Regions from separate parts of the Nocardia sp. 348MFTsu5.1 genome, predicted to be linked through region 1. Evidence: predicted binding sites of a transcription regulator. Region 1 holds the regulator's gene; the other holds the start of a gene.

Region 1 (11,253 bases):
CCACCTGCGGATGACGTTCATCGCCGTCGCCGCGAATGGCGACGAGCTCGGCCGCTCCAAGTCTCTGGCCGAACTCCAGGAACGCCTCGGCAACAAGGCGCGCGCCGCCCTCGAGAAGGAAGCGGCCCCGGCGGCCACCCCGGTGGCCAAGACCTGGACCGCCGATACCTTCGGCACGCTCACCCGGTCCATCCGGAGCACCGTTGCCGGGCAAGAGATCACGAGCTATCCAGCGTTGGTGGCCCGGGGTGGTGGCTTCACCGTTGCCCCGATGTCCACCGAGGCTGAACAACGTATCCAGATGTACAACGCGTTGATCGGTCTACTGATCAACGATGTACCAGCGTTGAGGCCGAATGCGACCTCCGCGCTGGGCACCTCCGACCGGTTGGCGCTGAGCCAGAGCCCGTATCCCACCGCGGCCGCGTTGCTCGCCGATTGCGTCCGCGCTGCGGTCATCGATCTTGTTCCGGCACAGCCCACTGTGTGGTCGGCAGCCGATTACGCGGCGCTGCGCACCCATGTCGCGGGTCAGGTCACCGGCCGGGCGACCACCAAGTTGCGTCAGGCCGCGGCAGTTCTGGCCCGGGTGGCCCCGCTGCGGACCGCGATCGAGGCGACGACGGTCGCCGACGCTGCCGACGATGTACGCGACCAACTCGGCGAGTTGGTTTTCGACGGATTCATCTCCGCCACCGGTGGCGAGCATCTGACGGAGATTCCCCGCTACCTCGATGCCGCGCTGGCGCGACTCGATCAGTTGCCGGCGTCGGCAGCGAGGGATGCCGCGTCGATGGCCACCGTCGACCGGGTCGTGGCGGCCTGGACCAGTCACCTACGGATGATGCCGTCGGAACGTCAGGATGCGGTCAGCGAAGCCGCCGGCTGGATCGTCGAGGAGCTGCGTGTCGGGCTGTTCGCTCAACAGCTGCGAACCGCGTACCCGATCTCAGAGAAGCGCGCCATCAAGGCAATTCGCGACCTGCGCTGACCCCAACGCAAAATTCGCGGGGAGTCAGGATTCGGACTTGCCGGACCGGAGATCGTCGATTTCTTTCTGGAAGTCGTCCACCGAGTCGAATGAGCGGTAGACGGAGGCGAAGCGAAGGTACGCGACCTCGTCGAGATCGCGGAGCGGACCGAGAATCGCAAGACCGACCTCGTTGGCCGGAACTTCGGCCGAACCCGAGGCCCTGACGGCTTCCTCGACCTGCTGCGCAAGATGCTGCAACTTGTCATCGTCGACAGCTCGGCCCTGGCAGGCCCGGCGGACGCCGCGCATGACCTTCTCGCGGCTGAAAGGTTCAGTGACGCCGGTCCGTTTGACCACCGAGAGCACCGCGGTCTCCACCGTGGTGAAACGGCGTCCGCACTCCGAACAGGCACGGCGACGACGGATTGCCTGTCCCTCGTCCGCCACCCGCGAATCGACTACGCGGGTGTCCTCGTTCTTGCAAAACGGGCAATGCATGCACGATTCCTCGACGGTCGACGGCCTGGGCGGAGTGACCAGACGCTGTGGTTCCGAGGATACCGCCCGGGCTGTGGGCCCCTGCATCATCTACCTGACGTAGACCGGCGTGACCAGCGCCTGCCCCACCGACAATGCCGAGTTGCTCATCGCGTTGAGCTCCATGATCTTTGCCACGACGGCTTCGGCCGGCATCTCGGGTGCGATCCGGGAAGCGATGGCCCCCAACGACTCCCCCGACTGAACCCGGACGACCTGGGTGCCGACGCGCCCCGGATCAGCAGACTGCTCCATCACGCCGCCGAAGAAGGTCATGAATGCAACGATCAGCATCAGACCGATTCCCGCGACGGCGCCGGCCGCCCAGGCGCGCCGACGGGCGAAGACCTTCTCGCGAGCGGTCGGCATTCGTTGTTCGGTGTTGCGCGATTCGGCGCAGGAGACGGCCACGCGGCGCTGAGCAGGCAGCCGGCGATCGGCCGGACGGGCGGTGTCCGCGGGCCGCAAGGGCCGCTTGGTACGCGGAACGGTAGCGCTCTCGGCGTGGTGAACGGGCCGAGCTGTGGCCGGCCGGATGATGGTGGTGGCTGCAGTCATGGGTTCAGTCCTCGGATCATCGGATCGATGGTGCATTCGATCACTCGTTCGATTGAAAGAGTGTTCGATTTGTATCACGGGGTTCCGACAAGCGCCACGCCTGATCGAACAAATGTTTGAGACTTGTGATGATTTGCACTACCTTTGTCCACATGGACCCCGCCCGATACCGCACGAACTGGAGGACCTGATGGCCGATACAACCCAGCCCCCGACGCCGTCGGACGGAGCCGCCACCACCGTGGTCGCCACCGGACCGCTGGCAGAAGGCTCACTGACCGCCCGCCAGAAAGCCGTACTCGAGGTCATCCGCGCCTCGGTCCGCGAGCGCGGCTACCCGCCGAGCATCCGGGAGATCGGTGACGCCGTCGGCCTGACCTCGACGTCGTCGGTCGCCCACCAGCTCCGCACACTCGAACGCAAAGGCTTCCTGCAGCGCGAGAACAACCGTCCCCGCGCGGTAAACATCCAGGACACCGACCTCAACCCGGCCACGGCTGCCGGTCAGGTGCAGGCACCCGACGAATCACTTCCGACGCCGACATTTGTCCCGGTCCTCGGCCGGATCGCGGCCGGTGGCCCGATCCTCGCCGAACAGGCCGTCGAAGACGTCTTCCCGCTCCCGAAGGAACTCGTCGGCGAGGGTTCGCTCTTCCTGCTCAGGGTGGTGGGCGAATCGATGATCGACGCCGCGATCTGCGACGGTGACTGGGTGGTCGTACGCCAGCAGAACGTCGCCGACAACGGAGACATCGTGGCCGCGATGATCGATGGCGAGGCCACGGTCAAGACCTTCAAGCGCACCAAAGACGCCGTGTGGCTGATGCCGCACAACCCGGTATTCGATCCCATCCCCGGCAACGATGCGGTCATCCTGGGCAAAGTTGTGACAGTGATGCGGCGACTCTAGAGACACACATGCGAAAAAGGCGGGTGCACCGGAGATCCGGTGCACCCGCCTTCTGCCGTTCGGCGCGTTGATGTTTGAGTGATCAGACCCCGAGGCTGCGTCCGATGACTTCCTTCATGATCTCGGTGGTGCCGCCGTAGATGGTCTGCACGCGTGAGTCCAGGAACGCCTTCGCGACGGAGTATTCACGCATGTAGCCGTAGCCGCCGTGCAGCTGCAGGCAGCGGTCGATCAGGTGCACCTGATTCTCGGTGGCGTAGTACTTGGCCATCGCGGCATCGGGGACGGTCAGCTTCTTCTCGTTCAGCAGCCCGATGCAGTGGTCGACGAACACGCGCGTCGTCGTCGTGGACGTGGCCAGCTCGGCCAGCAGGAAGCGGGTGTTCTGAAAGTTGCCGATCGAACGCCCGAAAGCCTTGCGGTCCTTGGAATATTGAACGGTGGTCTCCAGGACCTTCTCCATGGAGGCAGCGGCGACCACGGCGATCGACAGGCGCTCGCGCGGCAGGTTCTGCATCAGGTAGATGAAGCCGAGTCCCTCTTCACCGAGCAGGTTCTCGGCGGGTACGCGGACGTTGTCGAAGCTCAGTTCGGCGGTGTCCTGCGCCTTCATGCCGACCTTGTCGAGGTTGCGGCCGCGCTCGAAGCCGGGCATGCCGCGCTCGACGACCAGCAGGGAGAAACCCTTGGCGCCGGCCTCGGGATCGGTGCGCGCGACCACGATCACCAGGTCGGCGTTGATGCCGTTGGTGATGAAGGTCTTCGATCCGTTGAGCACCCAGTGATCGCCGTCCTTCTTGGCGGTCGTCTTGATCCCTTGCAGGTCCGAGCCGGTTCCGGGCTCGGTCATGGCGATGGCGGTGATGAGCTCACCGGAGGTGAATCCCGGGAGCCAGCGCGCCTTCTGCTCGTCGTTGGTCAACTCCAGCAGGTACGGCGCGATGACATCGTTGTGCAGGGTGAATCCCAGGCCGCTGAACCCACCGCGTGCGGATTCCTCGGAGACGATGCACTGATAGCGGAAGTCGTCGACTCCGCCGCCACCGAACTCCTCGGGCGCGTCAACGGCCAGGAAGCCGTTCTTACCGGCTTCGATCCACACGTCGCGATCGACGATGTTCTGCTCTTCCCAGCGGGCGTGGTGCGGCGCCACATGCTGCTCGAGGAAGCTGCGGTACGAATCGCGGTAGAGGAGGTGCTCAGGCTCGAAAATCGTGCGTTCCATCAAAGTCTCCATAACGAGGGTGTCCAAACGAGGTTGCCAGCAACTGTAACTGGATTCTACATTCAACCCAAGGAGCGCTCAGTCAGGGCAAGACGACCTGTCCAGGCCCGGATTCAGAACAGATGGGGCGCGGCGAACTCGGCCAGTGCATTGGCCAGTGCCGAGGGAACGCTGGCGACGATCTCGGTGCCGTCGGCACCATGCTTCTCGCTCGACACATCGCCTTCGGCATGGATGCGTGAGACCAGATCACCGCGGGAATACGGCACTCGGACACTGACGTGGACATCGTGCCTCGACACCGACTCACGAACCCGCTCGAGAAGTTCCGGGATACCTTCGCCCGTGGCGGCCGAGATGAAGACCGCCTTGGGGAACAGGCTCCTCAACTGAGTCAGCACAGTCGGGTCGGCGACGTCGATCTTGTTGATCACCAGCAGCTCCGGCGGTGTGGACGCCTTCTCGTCGTGGATCACCTCTTCGATGACCTTGCGCACTGCGCTGATCTGACCGGTGGGAATCGGGTCCGAACCATCGACGATGTGCAGCAAGAGGTCTGCGTCCGCGACCTCTTCGAGGGTCGAGCGGAACGCCTCCACCAGTTGGGTCGGCAGATGCCGGACGAATCCGACGGTGTCGGTGACCACGATTTCGCGACCGTCGTCGAGGGACATCCGCCGGGTGGTCGGATCCAGGGTGGCGAACAGCGCGTTCTGTACCAGGACGCCCGATCCGGTCATCGCGTTGATCAGACTGGACTTGCCCGCGTTGGTGTACCCGACGATCGTGACCGAGGCGAGTGCGGCTTGTTTCCGCTTGGTGCGCTTGGTGTTTCGCGACGTCTTCATCTCGCGGATCTCCCGGCGCAACTTCGCCGTCCGCTCGCGGATCCGGCGGCGGTCCGTCTCGATCTTCGTCTCACCGGGTCCACGCAGGCCCACACCGCCGTTGCTGCCGGCACGGCCACCGGCCTGGCGGGACATCGATTCACCCCAGCCACGCAGACGCGGCAACATGTATTCCATCTGAGCCAGCGCCACCTGGGCTTTGCCCTCGCGCGATGTGGCGTGCTGGGCGAAGATGTCGAGGATCAGCGCGGTCCGGTCGATGACCTTGACCTTCACCACCTTCTCCAATGCGGTGAGCTGTGCGGGTGTCAGTTCACCGTCGCAGATGACGGTGTCGGCGCCGGTGGCCACGACGACCTCACGGAGTTCGTGGGCTTTGCCCGAACCGATATAAGTGGCCGGATCAGGTTTGTCACGACGCTGAAAGAGTCCTTCGAGTACCTCGGATCCGGCGGTCTCGGCCAATGCCTTCAGTTCGGCGAGACTCGACTCGGCCTGGGCGGTGGTGCTGCCCTGCATCCAGACCCCGACGAGAACAACCCGTTCGAGTCGGAGCTGACGGTATTCGACCTCGGTGACGTCGGTGAGCTCGGTGGACAGACCTGCAACGCGCTTGAGCGAGCTGCGTTCGTCGAGTTGTAGTTCGCCGGTCGTCGGTGAATGTGAGTCGGATGAGTGTTCAGTCATGAGGTGACCATCGTGACATCCGGACAGGTGCACTGCATAACGGTTTTAGCGCCACCCTGCGTTGAGCATGCCCGCGCCGACGAGGACGGAGGGCCCGCGAAGTTCGTTCTCGTCGTCACCGACGGTGACGGTGACCGCTCCACCGGGAACGTTGACCACGACCGCGCCGGTGCTGCGCCCGACCGACTGCAAGGCCGCGGTGGCCGCCGCGACGGTTCCGGTGCCGCAGCTGCGGGTCTCCCCCACACCGCGCTCGTGCACCCGCATCGACACCTCGCCGACCAGTGCGGCGTCGGTCAACTCGACCAGCGGTGTCATCAGTTCGATGTTCACGCCGTCGGGGAATTCGGTGTGATCGAAGGTGATCGGCGCGGTGAGGTCGATGCTTTCGAGTTGCTCGACGGTCAGCCCCTCGACAACACAGGCCAGGTGGGGATTGCCGACGTTGACCGACAGTCCTGAGTACGTCTGATCGCCGATGCTCGCCTTGCTCTCGGCGCCGGTGCGTACCCGGCCCATCAGCACACTCACGTCCGCCGACGATTCCGTCAGGTGATGAACTGTCACGCGACGTCCGCCCGCTCGCGACCCGACTGTGAAGGTCGGCTCGGTGACCAGATCGTGGGCGGCGAGATAGTGGGCGAACACCCGCACGCCGTTACCGCACATCTCCGCGATCGATCCGTCGCCGTTGCGGTAGTCCATGAACCAGTCGTCGTGGGCGACGCCCGGCGGAAGAACCTCGAGGACTCCGGCGCCGAGGAGCGCGCCCGCGGTGGCGACACGGAGGACACCGTCGGCACCGATCCCGCGATGGCGATCACAGAGCGCCGAGACAAAATCCGGCGTCAGATCGAGTTGCACACCGGCATCGGGCAACAGCACGAAGTCGTTCTCCGTACCGTGCCCCTTCACAAAATCAACACGCCCGAACATTTGCTCAAGACTACGCGCCCAGGGCGGATTGCCCGGTTCTCACCCGTCCGCGGCCCGCAACGCCTGCCCCAGCAGATCGGGTGTGGAGGCATCGAGCCAGTGCACCCGTGGATCGCGCCGGAACCACGACCGTTGCCTGCGCACGTACCGGCGGGTGCCGATGAAGGTGAGTTCCTGCGCCTGCGCGATGTCGTGGTCACCGTCCAGCGCGGCTATCACCTGTGAATAGCCGATCGCCCGCGCCGCGGTGACGCCCTCTCGGAGCCCCCGGGACAACAGTGCCCGGACCTCGTCGACGAATCCCTGCGAAAACATTCGTTCGGTCCGCAACGCGATCCGGTTGTCGAGTTCTGCGGTATCCCGATCGAGCGCGATTATGGTTGTGCCCCAACGTGGTTCACCGATTGTCGGCGCAGACGCGGCAAACGGCTGCCCCGTCAACTCCACCACTTCGAGCGCCCGCACGATGCGTCTGCCGTCGGTGTCGAGGATGTTCCGGGCGGCTTCGGGGTCGACCTCGCCCAGCCTGTCGTGCAGGGCGAGAGAACCCAGACGTTCCAGGTCGGCCTCGTAGCGCCCGCGGACCTCGGGATCGGTGGCCGGGAATTTCCAGTCGTCGAGCAAGGCCTGGATGTACATCATCGACCCACCGACCACCACCGGTGTGCGGCCCTGCGCGAGCAATGACTCCACATCGGCTCGCGCCGCCTGCTGATATCGCGCCACCGTTGCGGTCTCGGTGACATCGAGGACGTCGATCTGATGGTGCACGATCCCGCGCCGCTCATCGGCCGGCACCTTGGCGGTACCGATGTCCATGCCCGTGTACTGCTGCATCGCGTCGATGTTCACGATGTCGCCGCCGAGCGCCTCGGCGATGTCGAGTGCCAGATCCGACTTACCGCTCGCGGTGGGCCCGATCACGGCGATCGGGTTCACCATGTGAGATCCCACAGCGCCACGGTGTAGCCGACGCCGAACGGCGCACCGGCGTAACGCAATTCAGGGGTGATGGCCGCACCCTGCGTCGCGGCCGTGGCCACCTGCCACGGACCACGGCCGGCGGCACCGAAACTTTCACAGTCCGGTTGCCCGAGGGCCGCGAGCGCGCCCCGGTCACCTGATGCCAGTGCCCTGTCGATGCTGTCCTGAAATTCCTCGGCGCCGTCCGCCGATCCACCGGGAGCCTTGGCACCGAGGGTGTTGGCGCCGTCGCCCACCACGAGCAATCCGATCGGCTCATCGCGGGTTGCCAGGCTCCGGGACAGCGCGTGTCCCTGATCGCTGCAGGCCGACGGACCACTCGACACGAACACCAATTCGGTGGTCAGCCTGATGTCCTGATCGACCTGGGCGCCGAGCCATCCACCGATCAGCAGTGACAGGTCCATCTCCGGGTCGGCGTCACCGGTTGCATCAGGCACCAGATCGACCCGGACGTCCACTCCGAAGCCGACAAAGCTCCCCCGCGCGGCGATCGGTCTCGTCGGGTCGCCCGCTCCGACGATCACCCACGTGCGGCACCGATCCGCCAGATCAGCGCATACCTGCAGCGTCGCAGCACGTACCGGCAACAACTCGGGCACCGCAGGACCGGACAGTTCGGGCACCAGAGCGGGTGCGGACGGGACAAAGGCGGCGGCGATCAACACCTGCGCAACGCTAGTCGACCACCCACACCACGAAGTGCCGGTGCCGACTCGAAGGCGAATCCGACACTCTTTTGTCGGCGACTGTCCACACCCGCCCCGGTGACCTGCTTCAATGAGTGTGGGCGGTGACGGTGGATCACCGTCGGCATCTGATGCATCTGGCAGCCGTGTCGCGCGGCAGGGATAAGGAATGACATGACCGATCACACGCCGCAACCGGCAGCCACGGAAACCTCGAATCCGACTCCGAGCCCGAAACCAGGACCCAAGCCCGGGCCCCGGCCCGGTCCGCGTCCCGGCCATCATCCGCCCGCCCATCCCCATCCAGCACCCGTCGATCCAAGTCGGCCTGCCTCCGACCCGTCCGAGTTCGGGCGGATCGACGAAGACGGTGCGGTCTGGCTGAAGAACTCTGACGGCGAGCACCAGATCGCCTCCTGGCAGGCCGGCACCGCCGCCGAGGGACTCGCCCACTTCGGACGCCGCTTCGACGATCTCGTCGTCGAAGTCGAATTGCTCGAGGAACGCCTCGACGCCGGCACCGGCGATCCACGCAAGACCAAGACCGCCGCTGTCGCACTCCTCGAATCACTGCCGACGGCCGCGGTCATCGGCGACGTCGATGCCGTGGCCACGCGCTTGCAGGCCATCATCGACTGGGCCGAAGGTGCTGCCGAGAAGGTCAAACACGACCGGGACGAATCCCGGGCCAAGGCCGTGGCCCGTAAGAACGAACTGGCCGCGGAAGCCGAGACCATCGGGGCCGAATCCACGCAGTGGAAGGTCGCCGGCGACCGGATGCGCCAGATCCTCGACGAGTGGAAGACCATCAAGGGCGTCGATCGCAAGACCGACGATCTGCTGTGGAAGCGCTACTCCAAGGCCCGTGACACCTTCAACCGGCGCCGCGGTGCCCATTTCGCCGAGATGGATCGGGAACGCGCCGGAGCGCGGGCTCGCAAGGAAGAGCTGATCACCGAAGCCGAGGCGCTGTCGTCGTCCACGGAGTGGGCGGACACCGCGGCGAAGTTCCGCGATCTCCTCACGCAGTGGAAAGCCGCCGGCCGCGCACCGCGCGATCAGGACGATGCCCTGTGGGCCCGGTTCAAAGCCGCTCAGGACGTCTTCTTCGGCGCCCGCAACGCCGCCACGTCCGAACGCGACGCGGAGTTCGAGGACAACGCCAAAGCGAAGATCGAACTCCTCACCCGCGCCGAGAAGACGATCGACCCCGACAGCGATCTCGACGCCGCCCGCCGTGACTTCCGGGTCATCCGCGATCAGTGGGACGAGATCGGCAAGGTACCCCGCGACCAGATGCACACCCTTGAGGCGCGGATCAAGGCCGTCGAGAAGCGGATCCGCGATGCGGAGTCCGCACAGTGGGAGCGCACCGATCCCGCTGTTAAGGCCCGCGCCCAGCAGTTCGCGGACCGGGTTGCCCAGCTCGAGGATCAGGCAGCAAAGGCCGAGGCCAATGGCAAGGCCAAAGATGCCCGCAAGCTCCGCGAGCAGGCCGAGCAGTGGCGTGAGTGGGCCAATGCGGCCGAGGGCGCGATCAACGACTGACGTACGTCAACAAAAGACCGGGCAGGCAGGCCCGGTCTTTTTTGTTGGGATCAGTCGTCTTTCTTGGGACGCTTGGAGACCGATTTGCGTTGCAGTGCAACGGCCTTCGCTTCCTGCTCCGCCGCGTCGTCGCGTCGTTGCGCCTCCAGCGACAGCTGCACCGAAGTGCGCACCCACACCACGCGCGCCCAGTGGAAGGTGAGGACGATCATCGCCAGCCAGCCCACCACGAGTCCGGCACCGACACCGCTCGGCGGGTCGAAGCCCGAAACGCCGGGTGTGTTGCGCGACCACCACGCCAGCATCCCTGCGACACATCCGACTGCGCAGCCGCACAACGCGATCCACGCGAAGAACCAGCGCCGGGTGACCAGCGCCAGCGTCGAGAACCCGATACCGAAGATCACCTGAAGCCAGATGAAAATGCGCGAGGTGATGGTGACATTCTCGGCGACGGCCTCGGAATTGAATGTCAGAACATCGATACCGCTGACCGAACCGGTATGGGGTAACACCAACGACAGCATCACCACCAGCACTGCGGCCGCGACCACCAGTGCCCGGGCACCGGGATCGATCTCCCCCGCGACCTTGCGCTCCGCTTTGCGCAGGTCGCCTTCGAACTGTTCGAACTCGTCGTCGGGCCGCTTGGTGGACATCAGACCTCACATCCCGAACCGCAACCGGATTCAACCGGCGCTTGCATTGGTTTTCCGATGGTCGGCAGACCCAGGCCCACTCCGATCGGCGGGGTCTGCGGTGTGGTGCCGGCCGCGTGCGCGTCACCCGCACGGGTACGCCGGTGGTTCCGCACTCCGGCGTCGGCAAGCAGATAGTGCGGCGCAGCGCCGGTCACGTCGGTGTCGATCAGGTCGCCGGGACGGATCGCGGCGTCGCTGGTCTCGAAGTGCACCAGGCGGCCATCGCGAGCACGACCGGTCATCCGGCCGGAACCCTCACGCCCGTCGGCGGTCACCAGCACCTCGACCGCTGTCCCGATCAACTTCTGGTTCTCTTCCAGGCAGATCCGGTCCTGCAGATCGGTCAGGCGCATATACCGCTGCGACACAACCTCTTTCGGAACCTGGTCGACCATCTCGGCCGCCGGGGTACCCGGTCGCGGTGAGTACTGGAATGTGTATGCACTGGTAAAGCGGGCCTTGGCCACGACGTCGAGGGTGGCCTGGAAGTCTTCCTCGGTCTCGCCCGGGAATCCGACGATGATGTCGGTGGTGATCGCTGCGTGCGGCATCGCGGCCCGGACCCGATCGATGATCCCGAGGAACTTGGTGCTCCGGTAGCTGCGCCGCATCGCCTTGAGGATTCGGTCCGAACCCGACTGCAGCGGCATGTGCAAC
Region 2 (5,871 bases), on a different contig from region 1:
CACCAGTCCGCCATACGACCAGCCGAGCAGGAAGACCGGCTGTTCTCCGGTGACCTCGGCCGACAGCACCGCGGCGATGTCGCCACCGAAGTCGCCGCCGGTCAGGTGACCTTCGGGCGGCACCGAGGAATCTCCGTGACCACGCAGGTCGATCGCGATGACGCGGAAGTCTTTGGACAGTTCGTCGACCAGCACATCGCCCCACGATCGCGACGATTGCGCCCAACCGTGGATCAGCACGACAACCGGGGAATTGTCACCGGGAGACTCAGTCGTGCGGTAGCTGATCTGGGTGCCGTCGCCTGCAAGGACGTGGCCCGTGGAAGTACCCATGGGTCCACACTAATCGTGCGGTCCTACCGGGTTCCGCCCGCCGACTCGCTCGCGGGCCTGCCCGCCACTCCCACCGGCACGTTCGGCCATCAGGGATTTGAAAGTGAACAACCGGTGGGACAATGACTCACGCGGAACTTCACCTTCGGGAATTATTCGGACCGCGGTCCGGTTATGTCAATTGTATCGCCCACCAGCTTCGAAGGAGCCAGTCATGACAGCCGTGACCGCAGATACCTTGACCCTGCCCCGCATCGCCGGACCCACCGCCACCGACACCGAACGTCCGGTTCGGTCGGTGACCACCGGACCCCGTGGATACGAGGGCGAGGGCTTCCCGGTTGTCCGGGCGTTTGCCGGCGCAACCAAGGCCGACCTCGATCCGTTTGTCCACATGGACCAGATGGGCGAAGTCGAGTACCAGCCCGGTGAGCCGCGCGGAACCAACTGGCACCCTCACCGCGGGTTCGAAACCGTCACCTACATGATCGACGGACGCTTCCAGCATCAGGATTCGCATGGCGGAGGCGGCCTGATCTCCGACGGCGCCACCCAGTGGATGACCGCCGGATCGGGCATCCTGCACATCGAGACCCCGCCGGCCGAGCTGGTCGAGAGCGGCGGCTTGTTCCACGGCGTCCAGCTGTGGGTGAATCTGCCCGCTGCCGAGAAGATGACCGACCCGGCCTACCAGTCGATCGAGGGCACCGAGGCCACACTGCTCAGTTCCTCGGACGGCGGCGCGCTGGTGCGCATCATCGCGGGTGACATCGACGGGCATGCCGGCCCCGGGTCGACACGCACCCCGATCACCCTGGCGCACGCCACCCTCCAACCGGGTGCCGAGCTCGACCTGCCGTGGAACCGCGACTTCAACGCGCTGGTGTACGTGTTGTCCGGGCGCGGCACCGTCGGCCCGGTCGACAACCCGATTCAGCAAGGCCAACTGGCCGTCCTCGGACCCGGCGACCGGATCTCGCTCTCCGCAGCGGCACATCAGGATTCGAACCGGCCCGCATTCGAGGTGTTGCTCCTCGGCGGACGGCCGATCCGTGAACCGGTGTTCCAGTACGGGCCGTTCGTGATGAACACCAAGGCGCAGCTGATCGAGGCGATGGACGACTTCAACGCCGGCAAGTTCGGTCAGATACCACCCGGCGCCCTGATGCCCCACACGTCGGTAACCCAACAGAACTGAGACCTTGATGAGATCGTGGAACCAACCAGTTCCACGATCTCTGGGAGGCAATCAAGTGCACGACGCCGCGTTCTGGCCCACCGTCGACAAGCATCTGATCCGCTACGGCGGGGCGTTCACACCCCGGATCATCGAGCGGGCCAGTGGCAGCTACGTCTACGACAGCGATGGCAACGCCATCCTCGACTTCACCTCCGGGCAGATGAGTTCCGTTCTGGGACATTGCCACCCGGAGGTCGCAGCCACTGTTGCCGCGTCGATGACCGGCCTCGATCACCTGTTCAGCGGAATGCTCAGCCGTCCGGTGGTCGAGTTCGCCCGGGCGCTGTCGGACACTCTGCCCAGCGGCCTGGACAAGGTGATGCTCCTGTCCACCGGCGCAGAGTCGAACGAGGCGGCACTGAAGATCGCCAAGCTCTACACCGGCAAGTACGAGATCGTCTCGTTCGACCGGTCTTGGCACGGGATGACCTCCGGCGCGGCCGCGGCCACCTACTCGGCCGGCCGCAAAGGCTATGGCCCGTCGATACCCGGCAACTTCACCCTGCCGACCCCCAACGCCTACCGCTCCATCTTCCGCACGGAATCGGGCGAGCACGACTGGCGGACCGAACTCGACTACGGCTTCGACCTCATCGACCAGCAGTCCACCGGTAGCCTCGCCGCCTGCATCGTCGAGCCGATCGTCTCCTCCGGCGGGCTCATCGATCTACCCGTCGGCTATCTCACCGCGCTGAAGGCCAAGTGCCTCGAACGGGACATGCTCCTCATTGCCGACGAGGCACAGACCGGGCTCGGTCGCACCGGCACGATGTACGCCTTCGAGCGAGACGGCGCCGTGCCCGACATCCTGACCCTGTCGAAGACTCTCGGCGCCGGATTACCCGTGGCAGCTGTGGTCACGTCCGAGAGGATCGAATCCCGTTGCCACGAACGCGGATTCCTCTTCTTCACCACCCACGTGTCAGATCCACTGGCTGCCGCCGTCGCCGGTACCGTCCTGAACATCGTGCTCCGCGATGATCTGGTCTCGCGGGCCTCCGCCGCCGGCAAGCGCCTGCGTGACCACCTCCTCGAACTGCAGTCGCGACACGAGGTCATCGGCGACGTCCGCGGCCGCGGCCTGTTCTGCGGCATCGAACTGGTCGCCGACCGTGCCACCAAAGCACCTGCCGACCAACTCGGCCAGGCCGTCACCGACGCCTGCCTGTCACACGGCTTGCACATGAACATCGTGCAGCTTCCCGGCATGGGTGGGATCTTCCGGCTCGCTCCGCCACTGACCATCAGCGACGCCGACCTCGACCGCGGAATGGACATCCTCGACACCGCCTTGACGGAGACCACGTAGCCCGCACGAGCATCACCCTGAAGTCCAGGTACCGGCCGACTCACACTATTAAGTTCTCAAAGGTCTTGCAGTACACAGCATTTGCTGTGTTGCTTGGGGTAACTTGGAATATGTCGTCGTAGTTTTCTGGTCTTGCGGTTCCGGCTTCGCCTGGTTATGCGGCGGCGAGGTCGGAAGTCATGGTCCTGCGGGCGTGAGACCGCACAGGTGTTTGCATTGCGTCGTCAGGATTGATGAACCAGGGATGTCCATCGAGACCGACCATGTTGTTGTCGACCAAGATCTTCGTGATCACCGAATCGCAGGCCACCATCTGCGCGGTCGATGCGGAGGCCGGGCCGGTCCATTCAAACGAGGCAGCCAACGCCGGCGGCGTGACGCCGCTCAGGCCGCGTAGCTGGAAGGCCTGCAGGCCCTCAGGTGAAAGCGTCATGACCACATGCGGTTTCGCGCCACCACGCGTGGGTCGGTCTTCCTGATCGAGATAGGAATCCAATAGTTGCTCGAGCGCGTCGGCGCGAACCTGCGCATTGGAACGACGATCCGGAGACCCATCAGGTTCAGGCACCGGCTTCGACAACGGATCGAGCGCCACCCGCAGTTTCTCACCCAGCAAGTTGTCCAGATCCAACGTGCCGTGACTGCGTCCGTCGTCACCGGTCCCGAGAGAGAACTCGTTGAGCTCGTGGTTCTCGGCGTCGGGTATCGGCTTGTCCGGCGGCGACAACACCAGTGCCATATGCCGTGCCCGAGCAGATACCGAGGATGGCGTGGCTGTCAATGCTTCCGCCAATAGGCCGCGCACACAGTCCGTACGGTCATCCTCTGGCAGATCCGGATTGCGCCGCGCTATGTGGTTGAGGCCCTTCACAATCGAATCCATATGTTCGCCTGACAAAGCACCGTCGACCGCGTACGACGCGACGGACGGAATATCGTCCAGCGCGGTACCGACCCGCACGTAGCGGTGCGCCACCGCCGGCGCCATCCCCGCCTGCCGCAGCAACGTCACCATTGATCTCTCGCCCGATTTCTTGGCGATTCCACGTGTCTCAGCTTCGCCGACCAGCCGGAAAAGTATCTGTTCCACAACATGATTGAGACGAAGTACCATCACAACCCGCGACGACAACTCAGCGTCATCACCCGCGACCAGAGCCGCATCCCCGACCAGATCAGAAAGTCTGGCGAACATTCCCCCGAAGTCCATGACTCCAAGGTACCCGCAAATCCTGATCCGCACAAGTGTTCGAGAGGGCTGTTTCTGTTGTGCTGCAATCCTTTTCACCAGAAGGAGGGAGGCAAACCACTCAGGCTACCAAGGCGGTCCGACAAGGGAACTAATCACGGGTGAAGACCTACCGCGACTCTCGATGCGGCCCCGGGGGGTTGCTGCTGACCGCGTGTGTGGGACTGAACGTGATGCTCTTCAGCACGGGCGGGTGGTGTCCGGCGAGTTTGATCATGCACTGCCTGGGACTGCCCCGACGGTGCGAATTGCGCTGACCACGCGAACTGCGTTGACCGCAGCTGGGGCCGCCAAATAGGCAACCTGTCAATTGATGGTTGACACAAGTCGACTTATGTCTCACGATTGAGACATGTCAACGAAAGTGTCGCACGGAGCAGCATACGAGCTGCGATCAGGCGACACTTGGCGCGATCCGTGGCAGATGTATGAAGATCTGCGTGACCACGACCCGGTTCACCGTGTTCGATCGGACAATCCCGACCACGACTTCTGGGTTCTGACCAGGCACGCCGACGTATCGCACGCCGCCGACGACTGGCGCACGTTCACGTCGTCGCAGGGACTCACCACCACCTATGGCGAGCTGGAAAGCATCGGGCTGGCCGACAACCCGCCGATGGTGATGCAGGATCCGCCGGTACACACCCATTTTCGAAAGCTGGTGTCCCGCGGATTCACACCCAAGCAGGTGACCGAGGTCGAACCCGCCGTTCGAGAATTCGTCCGTGCGAGGATCGCCGCGCTGGTCGAGGCCGGTGCCGGTGACATCGTGACCGAGCTCTATAAGCCGTTGCCATCCATGGTTGTTGCTCACTACCTCGGTGTCCCCGAATCAGATCGGATGGCATTCGACGGATGGACCGAGGCGATAGTCGGCGCGGACACGTCCGACCTGAGCAAGGCCGGCGACACCGCCACCGCCGCAGTACTCGAGATGATGGCCTACTTCGGCACGCTCATCGAGTACCGGCGCACACACCCGGGAGACGACACGATCTCCCACCTGGTGAAGGCAGGCGTGGGCGAGGACGACAGCACTGAGGGGATGCTGTCGCTCCTCGCCTTCACCTTCACCATGGTTGCCGGTGGCAACGACACCACCACCGGGGTACTCGGCGGTGCGACCGAATTGCTGGGTGAGTATCCGGAGCAACGGGCGGCGCTGGTCGAGGATCCGGAACTCGTCGACGACGCGGTCGACGAGTTCCTGCGGCTCACCTCACCGGTCCAGGGTCTCGCCCGGACCACCACTGTCGAGGCCACGTTCGGCGATCACACCATTCCGGCGGGACGCAAAGTCTTGCTCAGCTATGGCTCGGCCAACCGGGATCCGCGAGCATTCGGTGACGATGCCGACCGCCTGGACATCACCCGTCGCCCACGGCAGATCCTGACGTTCAGTCGCGGCGCCCACTACTGTCTCGGCGCCGCCGCGGCGCGGATGCAAACGCGGGTCGTACTCACCGAACTGTTGGCCCGCTGCCCCGAGTTCACCGTCGATCCGGAATCGATCACCTACGCACCGGGCAACTATGTGCGCCGGCCGACCACCATGCACCTGACTGTCGGCCCATGAGCCGCCGGTCTCCGGCAACCACCGGACACTCCGGGACCACGCAAGCCCCGGATTGGCTCGGCACCAATCGGCCCGAGTCCGCGGCCTCCCGCATCCTCGATGTCGCCGGCGACCTGTTCGTCACCCACGGGGTCACCGCGGTGAACATGAATCAGATAGCG

Evidence for each region. Region 1 encodes LexA, which represses DNA repair genes until DNA is damaged. Its sites were predicted from a motif close to CGAACANNTGTTCG; they were not measured.
Region 2: H290_RS0115775 (DUF222 domain-containing protein) is a predicted target of LexA. The motif match lies at 4,121-4,134, and genes of this name have one in related genera.

Annotation. Positions count from the first base shown of each region.
Region 1 covers NZ_KB911514.1:252,756-264,008, reverse strand. Annotated here, with positions in the region: gene hrpA (ATP-dependent RNA helicase HrpA) at 1-991, shown strand, start outside; gene nrdR (transcriptional regulator NrdR) at 1,016-1,471, opposite strand; gene H290_RS31170 (LysM peptidoglycan-binding domain-containing protein) at 1,562-2,068, opposite strand; gene lexA (transcriptional repressor LexA) at 2,259-2,978, shown strand; gene H290_RS0113780 (acyl-CoA dehydrogenase family protein) at 3,061-4,203, opposite strand; gene hflX (GTPase HflX) at 4,317-5,738, opposite strand; gene dapF (diaminopimelate epimerase) at 5,784-6,674, opposite strand; gene miaA (tRNA (adenosine(37)-N6)-dimethylallyltransferase MiaA) at 6,714-7,616, opposite strand; gene H290_RS0113760 (hypothetical protein) at 7,610-8,326, opposite strand; gene H290_RS0113755 (DUF349 domain-containing protein) at 8,522-9,895, shown strand; gene H290_RS28575 (hypothetical protein) at 9,946-10,554, opposite strand; gene miaB (tRNA (N6-isopentenyl adenosine(37)-C2)-methylthiotransferase MiaB) at 10,554-11,253, opposite strand, start outside.
Region 2 covers NZ_KB911516.1:21,684-27,554, reverse strand. Annotated here, with positions in the region: gene H290_RS0115790 (alpha/beta fold hydrolase) at 1-333, opposite strand, end outside; gene H290_RS0115785 (pirin family protein) at 548-1,531, shown strand; gene H290_RS0115780 (aspartate aminotransferase family protein) at 1,587-2,882, shown strand; gene H290_RS0115775 (DUF222 domain-containing protein) at 3,037-4,092, opposite strand; gene H290_RS0115770 (cytochrome P450) at 4,484-5,710, shown strand; gene H290_RS28730 (TetR/AcrR family transcriptional regulator) at 5,707-5,871, shown strand, end outside.